DNA from 2 places in the Enterobacter cloacae complex sp. 394I7 genome. Region 2 is predicted to be linked to the other one. Evidence: predicted binding sites of a transcription regulator. Region 2 holds the regulator's gene; the other holds the start of a gene.

Region 1 (5,580 bases), on a different contig from region 2:
AGCTGCACCAGATGTGCCTGAAGGTGGTGGATAAAGTCATCGACAGCGACGCGCTGATGGCGAAGTTCCGCATTCCGAAGCACACCTGGAGTTTCGTCCGCCAGTCGTGGAAAACCCACCAGCCTTCGCTTTACTCACGTCTCGATCTGGCGTGGGACGGCGTGGGCGATCCTAAACTTCTGGAAAACAATGCTGATACGCCAACCTCGCTGTACGAAGCGGCGTTCTTCCAGTGGATCTGGCTGGAAGACCAGGCCAATGCCGGCAACCTGCCGCAAGGCAGCGACCAGTTCAACAGCCTGCAGGAAAAGCTGATTGAGCGTTTCGCCGAACTGCGCGAACAGCATGGTTTTAATCTGCTGCACCTTGCCTGCTGCCGCGACACGGAAGAAGACCGTGGCACGGTGCAATATCTGCAGGACTGCGCGGCCGAAGCTGAAGTGGCGACCGAGTTTCTCTATATCGAAGATATCGGCCTGGGTGAGAAGGGTCAGTTTACTGACCTGCAGGATCAGGTGATAAGCAACCTGTTCAAGCTCTACCCGTGGGAATACATGCTGCGTGAAATGTTCTCCACCAAGCTGGAAGACGCCGGCGTGCGCTGGCTGGAGCCGGCGTGGAAGAGCATTATCTCCAACAAAGCCCTGCTGCCGATGCTGTGGGAGATGTTCCCGAACCATCCGAACCTGCTGCCGGCTTACTTTGCGGAAGACGATCACCCGCCGATGGAGAAATACGTCGTTAAACCGATCTTCTCCCGCGAAGGGGCGAACGTGTCGATTATTGAAAATGGCAAAACGCTGGAAGCCGTTGAAGGGCCTTACGGCGAGGAAGGAATGATCGTCCAGGCGTTTTATCAACTGCCGAAGTTTGGTGACAGCTATACCCTGATTGGCAGCTGGCTCATCAACGATCAGCCAGCCGGGATTGGCATCCGCGAAGATCGCGCGCTGATCACGCAGGATCTGTCACGGTTCTATCCGCACATTTTCGTCGAGTGATCGGGTGTGCCGGGGTGCGAGCGGAAGCCCTCACCCCGGCCCTTTCTCTTTGGGAAAGGCACACATACGTTATCCAATCTGCACCGACAACATACTTAAGCTTCCCATCTCAATACCATCGACCGGTATGCTGATCGGCTCCTGACCATCCCACGCGCCCAATACATACAGCAACGGCAGGAAGTGTTCCGGCGTCGGGTTAGAGAGTGAACCGCCTTCGTGATCCAGATAGTTCACCAGCGGATGCTCCTCAACCGGCCCTTGCCAGGTCAGATTCGCTTTCACGTAATCGTTAAAAGACGTCGCCCACGGATATGGCGTGTTCTCACCGTGCCAGCGCGCTGTACGCAGGTTATGTACCACGTTGCCGCTTGCGATCAGCATGATGCCCTCGTCGCGTAAGGTCGCCAGTTTTCGCCCCATCTCCAGGTGCCAGGCCGCAGGTTTAGTGCTGTCGATACTCAACTGCACCATTGGGATGTCCGCCTCGGGATACATCTTTATCAGTACGCCCCACGAGCCATGGTCAAAGCCCCAGGCTTCGTTATCCAGCGCCACAGGCACAGGCGCGAGTAATTCCACCAGCTGTCGGGCCAGCGCTGGCGAGCCGGGTGCCGGATAGTGCGTGTCGTACAACGCCTGCGGGAAGCCGCCGAAATCATGAATGGTTTTTGGCGTTTCCATTGCGGTCACGCCCGTGCCCCGGGTAAACCAGTGCGCAGACACCACCACAATCGCTTTCGGACGCGGTAGCGTCTCGCCCAGATGACGCCATACTCGGGTATAGACGTTGTCTTCCAGAACGTTCATTGGGCTACCGTGGCCTAAAAACAGTGCTGGCATACGGGAAGAAGTCATGGTGATATCCTTACAGAAGGTGTCAATTTAATGGTTCTACATTACGCGCAATCTCGCCCGGATGAACGCTGATAAGCGTGAAGATCATCATCAGGAAATTTGAATGTAAGGAATGTGTAAAGCAGGGTTTCGCCTCTCGCTTTGACCGAAATGAACCATTAATATTAATGATAATCATTATCATAAGGAGCAATGCATGTCAGTCCCCTTGATCCTGACTATACTGGCGGGCGCCGCAACGTTCATCGGTGCCATTCTCGGTGTGCTTGGTCAAAAGCCGTCTAACCGCGTGCTGGCCTTCTCATTGGGCTTTGCTGCCGGGATCATGCTGCTCATCTCTTTGATGGAGATGCTCCCTGCCGCACTGGGCACCGAAGGCATGTCTCCGGTGCTGGGGTATGGCATGTTTGTATTCGGCCTGCTTGGCTACTTTGCCCTCGACCGCATGCTGCCGCACGCGCATCCGCAGGATTTAATGCAAAAAAGTGTGACCCCGATGCCGCGCAATATTAAGCGCACGGCCATTCTGTTAACGCTCGGCATAAGCCTGCACAACTTCCCGGAAGGCGTGGCAACCTATGTCACCGCCAGCAGCAATCTGGAGATGGGCTTTGGTATCGCCCTGGCGGTAGCCTTGCACAATATTCCTGAAGGACTGGCAGTGGCCGGGCCGGTTTATGCCGCCACGGGCTCGAAACGGACTGCGGTCTTCTGGGCGGGGATCTCGGGGATGGCCGAAATTCTCGGCGGCGTGCTGGCGTGGTTGATTCTGGGCAGTCTGGTCTCGCCTGTGGTGATGGCCGCTATCATGGCCGCCGTGGCCGGGATAATGGTGGCGCTCTCCGTGGATGAGCTGATGCCGCTGGCGAAAGAGATCGATCCGAATAATAACCCAAGCTATGGCGTGCTGTGCGGTATGTCGGTGATGGGCTTGAGCCTGGTGCTGCTGCAAACAGCAGGGATCGGCTAAGACAATAGCGCATTAACGTCTCACAACAAAAAAGCCGGGTTTCCCCGGCTTTTTCACATCAGCCCTTTCAGCTGGCTTTGCGCGCGTGCGCCTGGCGATACTCCACCAGATCTTCAATCGTCACCACGGGCATATTATGCAGACGGGCAAAGGTGATGCACTCCGGCGCACGCGCCATGGTGCCATCGTCGTTGGTGAGTTCACACAGTACGCCCGCAGGTTTAAAGCCTGCCAGGGTCACGAGGTCAATGGTCGCTTCGGTGTGACCGCCACGGGTCAATACACCGCCGGCCTGCGCACGCAACGGGAAGACGTGGCCTGGACGATGCAGGTCTGATGGCTTCGCATCATCGGCAATCGCGGCACGTACGGTGGTCAGACGGTCAGCCGCCGACACGCCGGTGGTCACGCCATGTGCCGCTTCGATGGTCACGGTAAAACCGGTTCCAAAGGCGCTGGTGTTATTTTCAACCATCATGGGCAGGTCGAGCTGCTTACGACGGTCTTCGTTGATACACAGGCACACGATGCCGCTACCGTGACGGATGGTCAGCGCCATCTGCTCAACGGTCATGTTTTCGGCGGCGAAAATCATGTCGCCTTCATTTTCACGGTTTTCATCGTCAAGCACCATCACGCCGCGGCCTTCGCGCAGTGCATCCAGTGCATGTTCAACACGTTCAATAGAAGTGCCAAAAGAGGAAAGTAGCGTCTGATTCATGGTAAAAAAACCTCATTAACATTATGGTTACCAGAATCAGGGCAGTCTTAGGAGCGCCGTATAAGCGGCAAAAAGATAACGTGAGCGGGCCAGGCCCGACTTGATCGTTACTCTCTCCCATCCGGACTCTAACCGTCGGCCCCGGAATTACACCGGATCTGCTGTCCTTTGAGTGGTGACCCAAAGCGCTCGCGGGCTTTCAGCGTTACGCTGATTTACCGCCGGTGGGGAATTTCGCCCCGCCCTGAGAATAAGCGAGATAACTATAACGCGATTGATTACCCTGGGCAATGCGCAGACATAAAATCTCCTTTATCCTGGGGCATGACGCGCTACAATGTTCATTAACACCGTCTTATCAAGGGAAGCCACAATGATTGACCCGAAGAAAATTGAGCAAATTGCGCGCCAGGTTCATGAGTCTATGCCAAAAGGTATTCGTGAGTTTGGGGATGACGTAGAGAAGAAAATCCGCCAGACGCTGCAGGCGCAGTTGGTTCGCCTTGATTTAGTCAGCCGCGAAGAGTTTGACGTGCAGACGCAGGTTCTGCTGCGTACCCGCGAGAAGCTGGCCCTGCTGGAGCAGCGTCTGAACGAGCTGGAAAACCGCAATACGCCAGCGGAAGTAAAACCGGCACCGGCCATTCCACCGGTTGATGAAGCAGAATAATAGCCACGTATAACGGGCTGTTTGCGAAGATACCCTCTCCTGCAAAGAGAGGGTGAAAAAAAACGGGCCAGATGGCCCGTTTTTTATTGGCTGACTTTATTTGCTGTCTTTCTGGATCTTCTTGATGATGTTGGTGGTTGAGCACCCATCCTCAAAGTTGAGCACCATCACTTCACCGCCATTAGCCCAGACCTCTTCGCTGCCTGCGATTTGATCCGGTTTGTAATCGCCGCCTTTCACCAGCAGATCCGGCAAAATACCGGCAATCAGGCGCTGCGGGGTATCTTCTTCAAACGACACCACCCAGTCCACCGCTTCCAGTGCACCCAGCACGATCATGCGCTGCTCCAGCGGGTTCACCGGACGCGTTTCACCTTTAAGACGTTTCGTCGACGCATCGCTGTTCACCGCCACAATCAGACGGTCGCCCAGCTTACGCGCATTGGCCAGATAAGAGACATGACCGGCATGCAGGATGTCGAACACGCCGTTGGTCATCACCACTTTTTCACCGCGTTTACGGGCGGCGGCAACGGCCACTTTCAGCTCATCTTCGCTCATCACGCCAAAACCGGTATCGGCACGACCGCGCACCGCGTTTTCCAGTTCGATCGGCGAAACGGTGGAAGTCCCCAGCTTGCCGACGACCACGCCTGCTGCCGCATTAGCGAAGTAGCACGCTTCTTCCAGAGAGTTCCCTGCCGCCAGCGTCGCCGCCAGAACGCCAATGACCGTGTCGCCGGCACCGGTCACGTCATACACTTCCTGCGCCTGGGTCGGCATATGCAGCGGCGCTTTGCCAGGCTGCAGCAGCGTCATCCCCTGCTCGGAGCGGGTCACCAGCAGCGCGGAGAGTTCGAAGTCAGCAATGATCTTCATGCCGCGCTCAACGAGCTCTTCTTCCGTCTTACATTTGCCCGCCACCGCTTCAAACTCAGAGAGGTTTGGCGTCAGCAGCGTTGCGCCGCGATAGCGCTCAAAGTCAGTACCTTTCGGGTCGATCAGCACGGGCACATTGGCTTTACGCGCGAGCTGAATCATCTGCTGTACGCTTGCCAGCGCACCTTTGGCGTAGTCGGACAGCACCAGCGCGCCGATAGTGCTCAGCGCCTGGTTAATGCGCTCGTGCAGCGGCTCAGGATCAACGCCCTCAAAGCCTTCCTCGAAGTCGAGGCGGATCAGCTGCTGGTTACGCGACAGAACGCGCAGTTTGGTGATCGTCGGGTGTGTCGGAACCGAAACGAAGTCGCACTTCACATTCACGTCCGCCAGCGACTTGCTCAGCGCACGCGCCGCATCGTCAATGCCGGTTAAGCCAACCAGACGCGACTGCGCGCCCAGAGAGGCAATGTTCATCGCC
Region 2 (5,580 bases):
TACAGCCACCTCTTTGCCCCACTGCGGACGATGCTGGAACAGGTAGTTGATGGCAACCGCAAGATAATGGTTCGGGTTCATCAGCCCTGCCGGGGTGACAATACCGTGGCGGTCATAATCCGGATCGTTGGCAAACGCCAGGTCGAATTTATCACGCAGCGCCAGCAGGCCCGCCATCGCGCACTCGGAAGAGCAGTCCATACGGATTGCGCCGTCTTTATCCAGGTGCATAAAGCGGAAGGTCTGATCAACGTGATCGTTAACGATGGTCAGGTTCAGCTTGTAATGCTCTGCGATGCGTTTCCAGTATTCGATACCGGAGCCGCCGAGAGGGTCAACGCCCAGCTTCAGACCGGCTTTCTGGATGGCCGCCATATCGACGATATCCGCCAGACCTTCCACAAATGGCTGTACCAGATCCTGCTCTTTCACATGGCCGGATGCCATGGCCGCATCCAGAGAGAGGCGTTTCACCCCATTCAGGCCATCCGCCAGCAGCGCATTGGCACGATCTTCAACCACTTTCGTGACGTTCGTGTCTGCCGGTCCACCGTTAGGCGGGTTGTATTTGATCCCACCGTCTTCCGGCGGGTTGTGTGATGGGGTGATCACAATCCCGTCAGCCAGCGCGCCGCCTTTTTTGTTGTGGACAAGGATCGCGTTAGAGACCGCAGGGGTCGGCGTGAAGCCGTTATTTTCCTGAACAATGACGTCAACGCCATTCGCCGTCAGCACTTCCAGCACGGAAATGAACGCCGGTTCAGACAGAGCATGGGTATCTTTTCCCACATAGCACGGACCGGTAACGCCGTTTTTAGCGCGCTCTTCCGCGATGGCCTGAGCAATAGCCAGAATGTGCGGTTCGTTAAAGCTATGGCGCGCCGCGCTACCGCGGTGGCCAGATGTACCAAACTTCACTGCGTGTTCTGCGTTGCCCACGACCGGTTTCAGCACGTAATACTGCGCGGTCAGCTGAGCGACGTTAATCAAATCGCTTTGTTGTGCAGGTTGGCCTGCACGGCTGTGATTTGCCATTACCGGGTCCTTCTGATGCAAGGGTTAAATTGTACCGCAAACCTTTTCAATCAATTCCGCCGGGAACTGCATGGACTGCATGATGTGTTCAACCATGCTGCACTTGCGGCCCGTATTGGTATTGGTGATGACCCAGTACGGTGTGCCCGGGACATGTTTAGGTTTGGTTTGGTTGCCATTTTGCAGCAGCGTTTGCTCGTCGCCCGCGAAATAGACGCGGGTACGACCGTGCAGCGACTCGGTCGCTTCAGCAAACGCTTTGTTATCCAGTGAATAGAGTGTAGACAGCACCAGCATGAAGCGGTTAACCGCTTTTTTCTGCTCGGCGTACTCATCAGAGAGCAGCAACTCGCGCATCGCACGTACTTTGTCTTTCACTTGCGCGACGGCAGGTTTTGCTTGTGCAACAACGTTTTGTTGAGACACGACATCTTTAGTGACTGGGGTAGCAGGCTGTGAGGCGGCGGAAATTTTAAGCATGCGCCGTAAAATGTCGGACGCACTCTCCCCGATATGCCGCGTCTGGCTGGCAATATACTGATAGAGTTCGTCATCAACTTCGATTGTTTTCATCTTAATCCAGTGCGATATCTTATCTGAATACAAGTCGTTGGGATTATAAAGTTAAATTCCAACAGCGGATAGCGTCAAACCAGGTTGGCGGCAAAAGTCAGATTAAACTGGAACCTTGCAGCCGGGCGGCAGAATGGTCAACATGATACCCTAACCTGACATACGTAAAAAAAGAACTTTGCCATGAAATTGAATACCCGAGCGCAAACTGCACAATCGCCGAACAATAATTCTCCCATCGTACTGGTTCACGGGCTTTTTGGCAGCCTGGATAACCTGGGGGTGCTGGCGCGCGATCTGGTTACCGATCACGATATTTTGCAGGTCGATATGCGAAATCACGGTCTTTCCGGGCGTTCAGAGGAGATGACCTACGCGGCAATGGCCCAGGATCTGCTCGATACGCTTGATGCCAACCATCTTCAGAAGGTGACGCTCATCGGGCATTCTATGGGCGGCAAGGCGGTAATGGCCCTGACGGCGCTGGCACCGGACAGAATCAACGGTCTGGTCGTGATCGACGTTGCCCCGGTGGATTACGACGTGCGCCGTCATGACGACATTTTTGCTGCCATCAATGCGGTGACAGAGGCTGGGGTTTCAACCCGCCAACAGGCCACAGCCGTCATGCGCGAACATCTTAATGAAGAAGGCGTTATTCAGTTTCTGCTGAAGTCGTTTGTCGACGGCCAGTGGCGTTTCAACGTGCCGGTACTCTGGGCGCAGTACAACAACATCGTCGGCTGGGATACGGTGCCCGCCTGGCAACACCCTACCCTCTTTATTCGCGGCGGTAACTCCCCTTATGTCACCGACGCCTATCGCGACACCTTGCTGGCGCAATTCCCGCAGGCCCGCGCCCATGTCATCGCCGGTGCCGGACACTGGGTTCACGCGGAAAAACCTGACGCCGTGTTACGCGCCATCCGCCGCTATCTCTCTGATACTGCGAATTGATTAAAAAGAGAGCGACTGGAAGGTTGCGGGCTTCCAGTCGTTGGCGTGCCGTTTTTGGTGATGTATGATGGCGCGCTCATCGCCCGGGCAATAGCAGGGCGGCTTGTTTCCCCCGAAGTCTCAGAATCATGGCCAAAGAACAAACGGACCGTACGACACTAGATCTGTTCGCGAATGAGCGTCGACCGGGACGACCGAAAACGAATCCGCTTTCGCGCGATGAACAGCTGCGTATTAATAAACGCAACCAGCTTAAACGCGATAAAAATCGTGGGCTTAAGCGTGTCGAACTGAAGCTCAATGCCGACGCCGTCGATGCGCTTAACGAACTGGCTGAAGCGCGTAATATCAGCCGTAGCGAGCTCATTGAAGAGATGTTGATCGCCCAGCTTGAGACCTTGCGCCGCCAGGCATAAGTCTGAAAATCCCCTTTCTTACCCTTTTCATGTAGCACAGAGTGCAGTCCTGCGCGATAGCTGTTTCCGCGGGGTTGCCAGTTCTGCTATTATTGCCCTTATCCGTGGACAAATTGCGCCACCATACCATTAAGTTTCAAGAGGTTATTTTACTCATGGCAATCATCGGCATTTTCTTCGGCAGTGATACCGGCAATACCGAAAATATCGCAAAAAACATTCAAAAACAGCTCGGTAAAGACGTTGCCGATGTGCATGACATCGCCAAGAGCAGCAAAGAAGATCTCGAAGGCTATGACATCCTGTTGCTGGGTATCCCAACCTGGTACTACGGTGAAGCCCAGTGTGACTGGGATGATTTCTTCCCGACGCTGGAAGAAGTGGACTTCAACGGCAAGCTGGTCGCCCTTTTTGGCTGCGGCGATCAGGAAGACTACGCTGAGTACTTCTGTGACGCGCTGGGCACTATCCGCGATATCATTGAACCGAATGGTGCAGTTATCGTAGGCCACTGGCCGACTGCCGGTTACCACTTCGAAGCGTCTAAAGGCCTGGCCGATGACGACCACTTCGTGGGTCTGGCGATCGACGAAGACCGTCAGCCAGAACTGACCGCAGAGCGCGTTGAGAAGTGGGTGAAGCAGATCCGCGAAGAACTGCACCTGGACGATATTCTTAACGCCTGATTGTTAGTGTGGCGCAACCCCGGTTGCGCCCAGGAACCGGGTCAAACGATTAAATTAATCGCTACAATCTTTTAACTTTTTCGCCCAGACCTGTACAATGTCTCCCAGGTAAAATGGGGTGCCATTGAGTAAGTTTGTCGGTGATACCACGTTTTTATAAGCATACTTTGCCTGAGACTTGCAGTTTTCATTTAGCCATGGCAGTTCTATAATGAGACGCATTATTCCAGGTGCATTTTCTGTCACTTCCTCCAGAAGTGAATCGTTTAGCAACAGGACAGATTCCGCATGACTGACAACAATACCGCATTAAAGAAGGCTGGCCTGAAAGTTACGCTTCCTCGGTTAAAAATCCTTGAAGTGCTTCAGGGTCCAGACAATCACCATGTCAGTGCGGAAGACCTTTACAAGCGTCTTATCGACATGGGTGAAGAGATTGGGCTGGCAACCGTCTATCGCGTGCTGAACCAGTTTGATGACGCGGGCATTGTTACCCGTCATAATTTCGAAGGCGGTAAATCTGTATTCGAACTGACCCAGCAGCAGCACCACGATCACCTGATCTGCCTGGATTGTGGCAAGGTCATTGAATTTAGTGATGATTCCATCGAAGCACGTCAGCGTGAAATCGCTGCTCGTCATGGTATCCGCCTGACCAACCATAGCCTGTATCTGTATGGTCACTGTGCTGAAGGTGATTGCCGCGAAGACGATCACGCACACGACGCCAAATAAGTCGAACTTTCATACTCTGAGCCAGCCGCAAGGTTGGCTTTTTTTTGCCTGTCACCCGGCGAAAAAAAGCCCGGTAAGCACAGCGCCACCGGGCCTTAACACGCTTAATTAATTTCCGTTGTTACTGCGTATTTCCTTCCAGATCTGGTCGCAACGCTTCGCCACTTCCTGATCGTTACCGGTTTTACGCGCCTGAATGCAGGCCTGATAGTCCATCACGCGAACATTTTCCTGCGTCGCAAACTGCTCATGCGCCTTCTCTTTCTTCAGCACATTCAGCACGCTCTGGCAGGCTTCAATTTTCTCCGGTGAGCCTTCAGCGGTGTTAATGCAGGCGCTGTAAGCCTCCTTCAGGCGAGAATCTTCTTTCGGTGCCGGGTCCTGGGCGCAAGCCACCAGCCCCGAGGCCAGCAACGCGACGATTACCATTTTTTTCATCATGTGCAGTCTCCATTCCGGCGGGACGGAACCCGCCGGAGCGTTCATCAGAAGATAGTGAATGGTGCGATAACCATGAATTTCACGTCACGTTCATCCTGGAAGATGTTGCCGTAACCGCCCGCGTAGCTTGGAATATCAGAGTGGTTGTCATACTGCGTGAAGTGCAGCTTGAACATCGTGCCTTTCGCACGTCCATCCTGCACGGTATAGATGGCATCCAGGCTGTAAGAGGACTCTTTCAGACGGTAGTTCGGTTCGTAGTACGCATCCGGTGTGGCCATGTCGCCCGGTTTGGCGTCCCAGGCATACGCGTAGGAGGCGCCCACCGCCCAGCCCGGCAGGTTCCAGTTTTTCAGGTCATACATTGCGCCGAAGAAGACCGCTTTTTCGCCGTCGGCGTTGAAGTCAGAGCGGTTATCCCACCAGATATCCAGACGACCGTTGGAAGATGCGTAAGTCGGGGTCATACGCTGCAGGAAGTAGCCCTGCTGCCCTTCCGCCTTCACCCATGTCCCTTCCAGACGCAAATCCACCTGCCCCACTTTGTAGCCAAAGGTCAGCGCCTGCAGCCAGGCCGTGCCGTCATAAATATCGTTGACGCCACCATCGCTGACTTTGTCTCGCGTGCCGTAGAACTGGTAACTGGTACTCAACGGACTCCCTGCGATATCAAACTTGTAGCTGGCTTTGGCAAAATACTGATCGATATAACCTTCAGCCTGACCAAAGGCGGCTTC

Evidence for each region. The regulator Fur, encoded in region 2, represses iron uptake genes when iron is present. The targets are predictions, from matches to a motif close to ATAATAATGAGAACNACTATCAA.
Region 1: zupT (zinc transporter ZupT) is a predicted target of Fur. The motif match lies at 2,021-2,043, and genes of this name have one in related genera.

What each region holds. Positions count from the first base shown of each region.
Region 1 is NZ_JBXWCR010000002.1:91,057-96,636, reverse strand. It holds gene AC2FAP_RS11525 (glutathionylspermidine synthase family protein) at 1-1,001, shown strand, start outside; gene ygiD (4,5-DOPA-extradiol-dioxygenase) at 1,071-1,859, opposite strand; gene zupT (zinc transporter ZupT) at 2,056-2,829, shown strand; gene ribB (3,4-dihydroxy-2-butanone-4-phosphate synthase) at 2,897-3,550, opposite strand; FMN riboswitch at 3,656-3,806, opposite strand; gene ubiK (ubiquinone biosynthesis accessory factor UbiK) at 3,924-4,220, shown strand; gene hldE (bifunctional D-glycero-beta-D-manno-heptose-7-phosphate kinase/D-glycero-beta-D-manno-heptose 1-phosphate adenylyltransferase HldE) at 4,317-5,580, opposite strand, start outside.
Region 2 is NZ_JBXWCR010000001.1:199,255-204,834, reverse strand. It holds gene pgm (phosphoglucomutase (alpha-D-glucose-1,6-bisphosphate-dependent)) at 1-1,035, opposite strand, end outside; gene seqA (replication initiation negative regulator SeqA) at 1,060-1,608, opposite strand; gene ybfF (esterase) at 1,792-2,565, shown strand; gene ybfE (LexA regulated protein) at 2,694-2,981, shown strand; gene fldA (flavodoxin FldA) at 3,137-3,667, shown strand; gene fur (ferric iron uptake transcriptional regulator) at 3,956-4,402, shown strand; gene AC2FAP_RS00950 (ChiQ/YbfN family lipoprotein) at 4,511-4,840, opposite strand; gene chiP (chitoporin ChiP) at 4,888-5,580, opposite strand, start outside.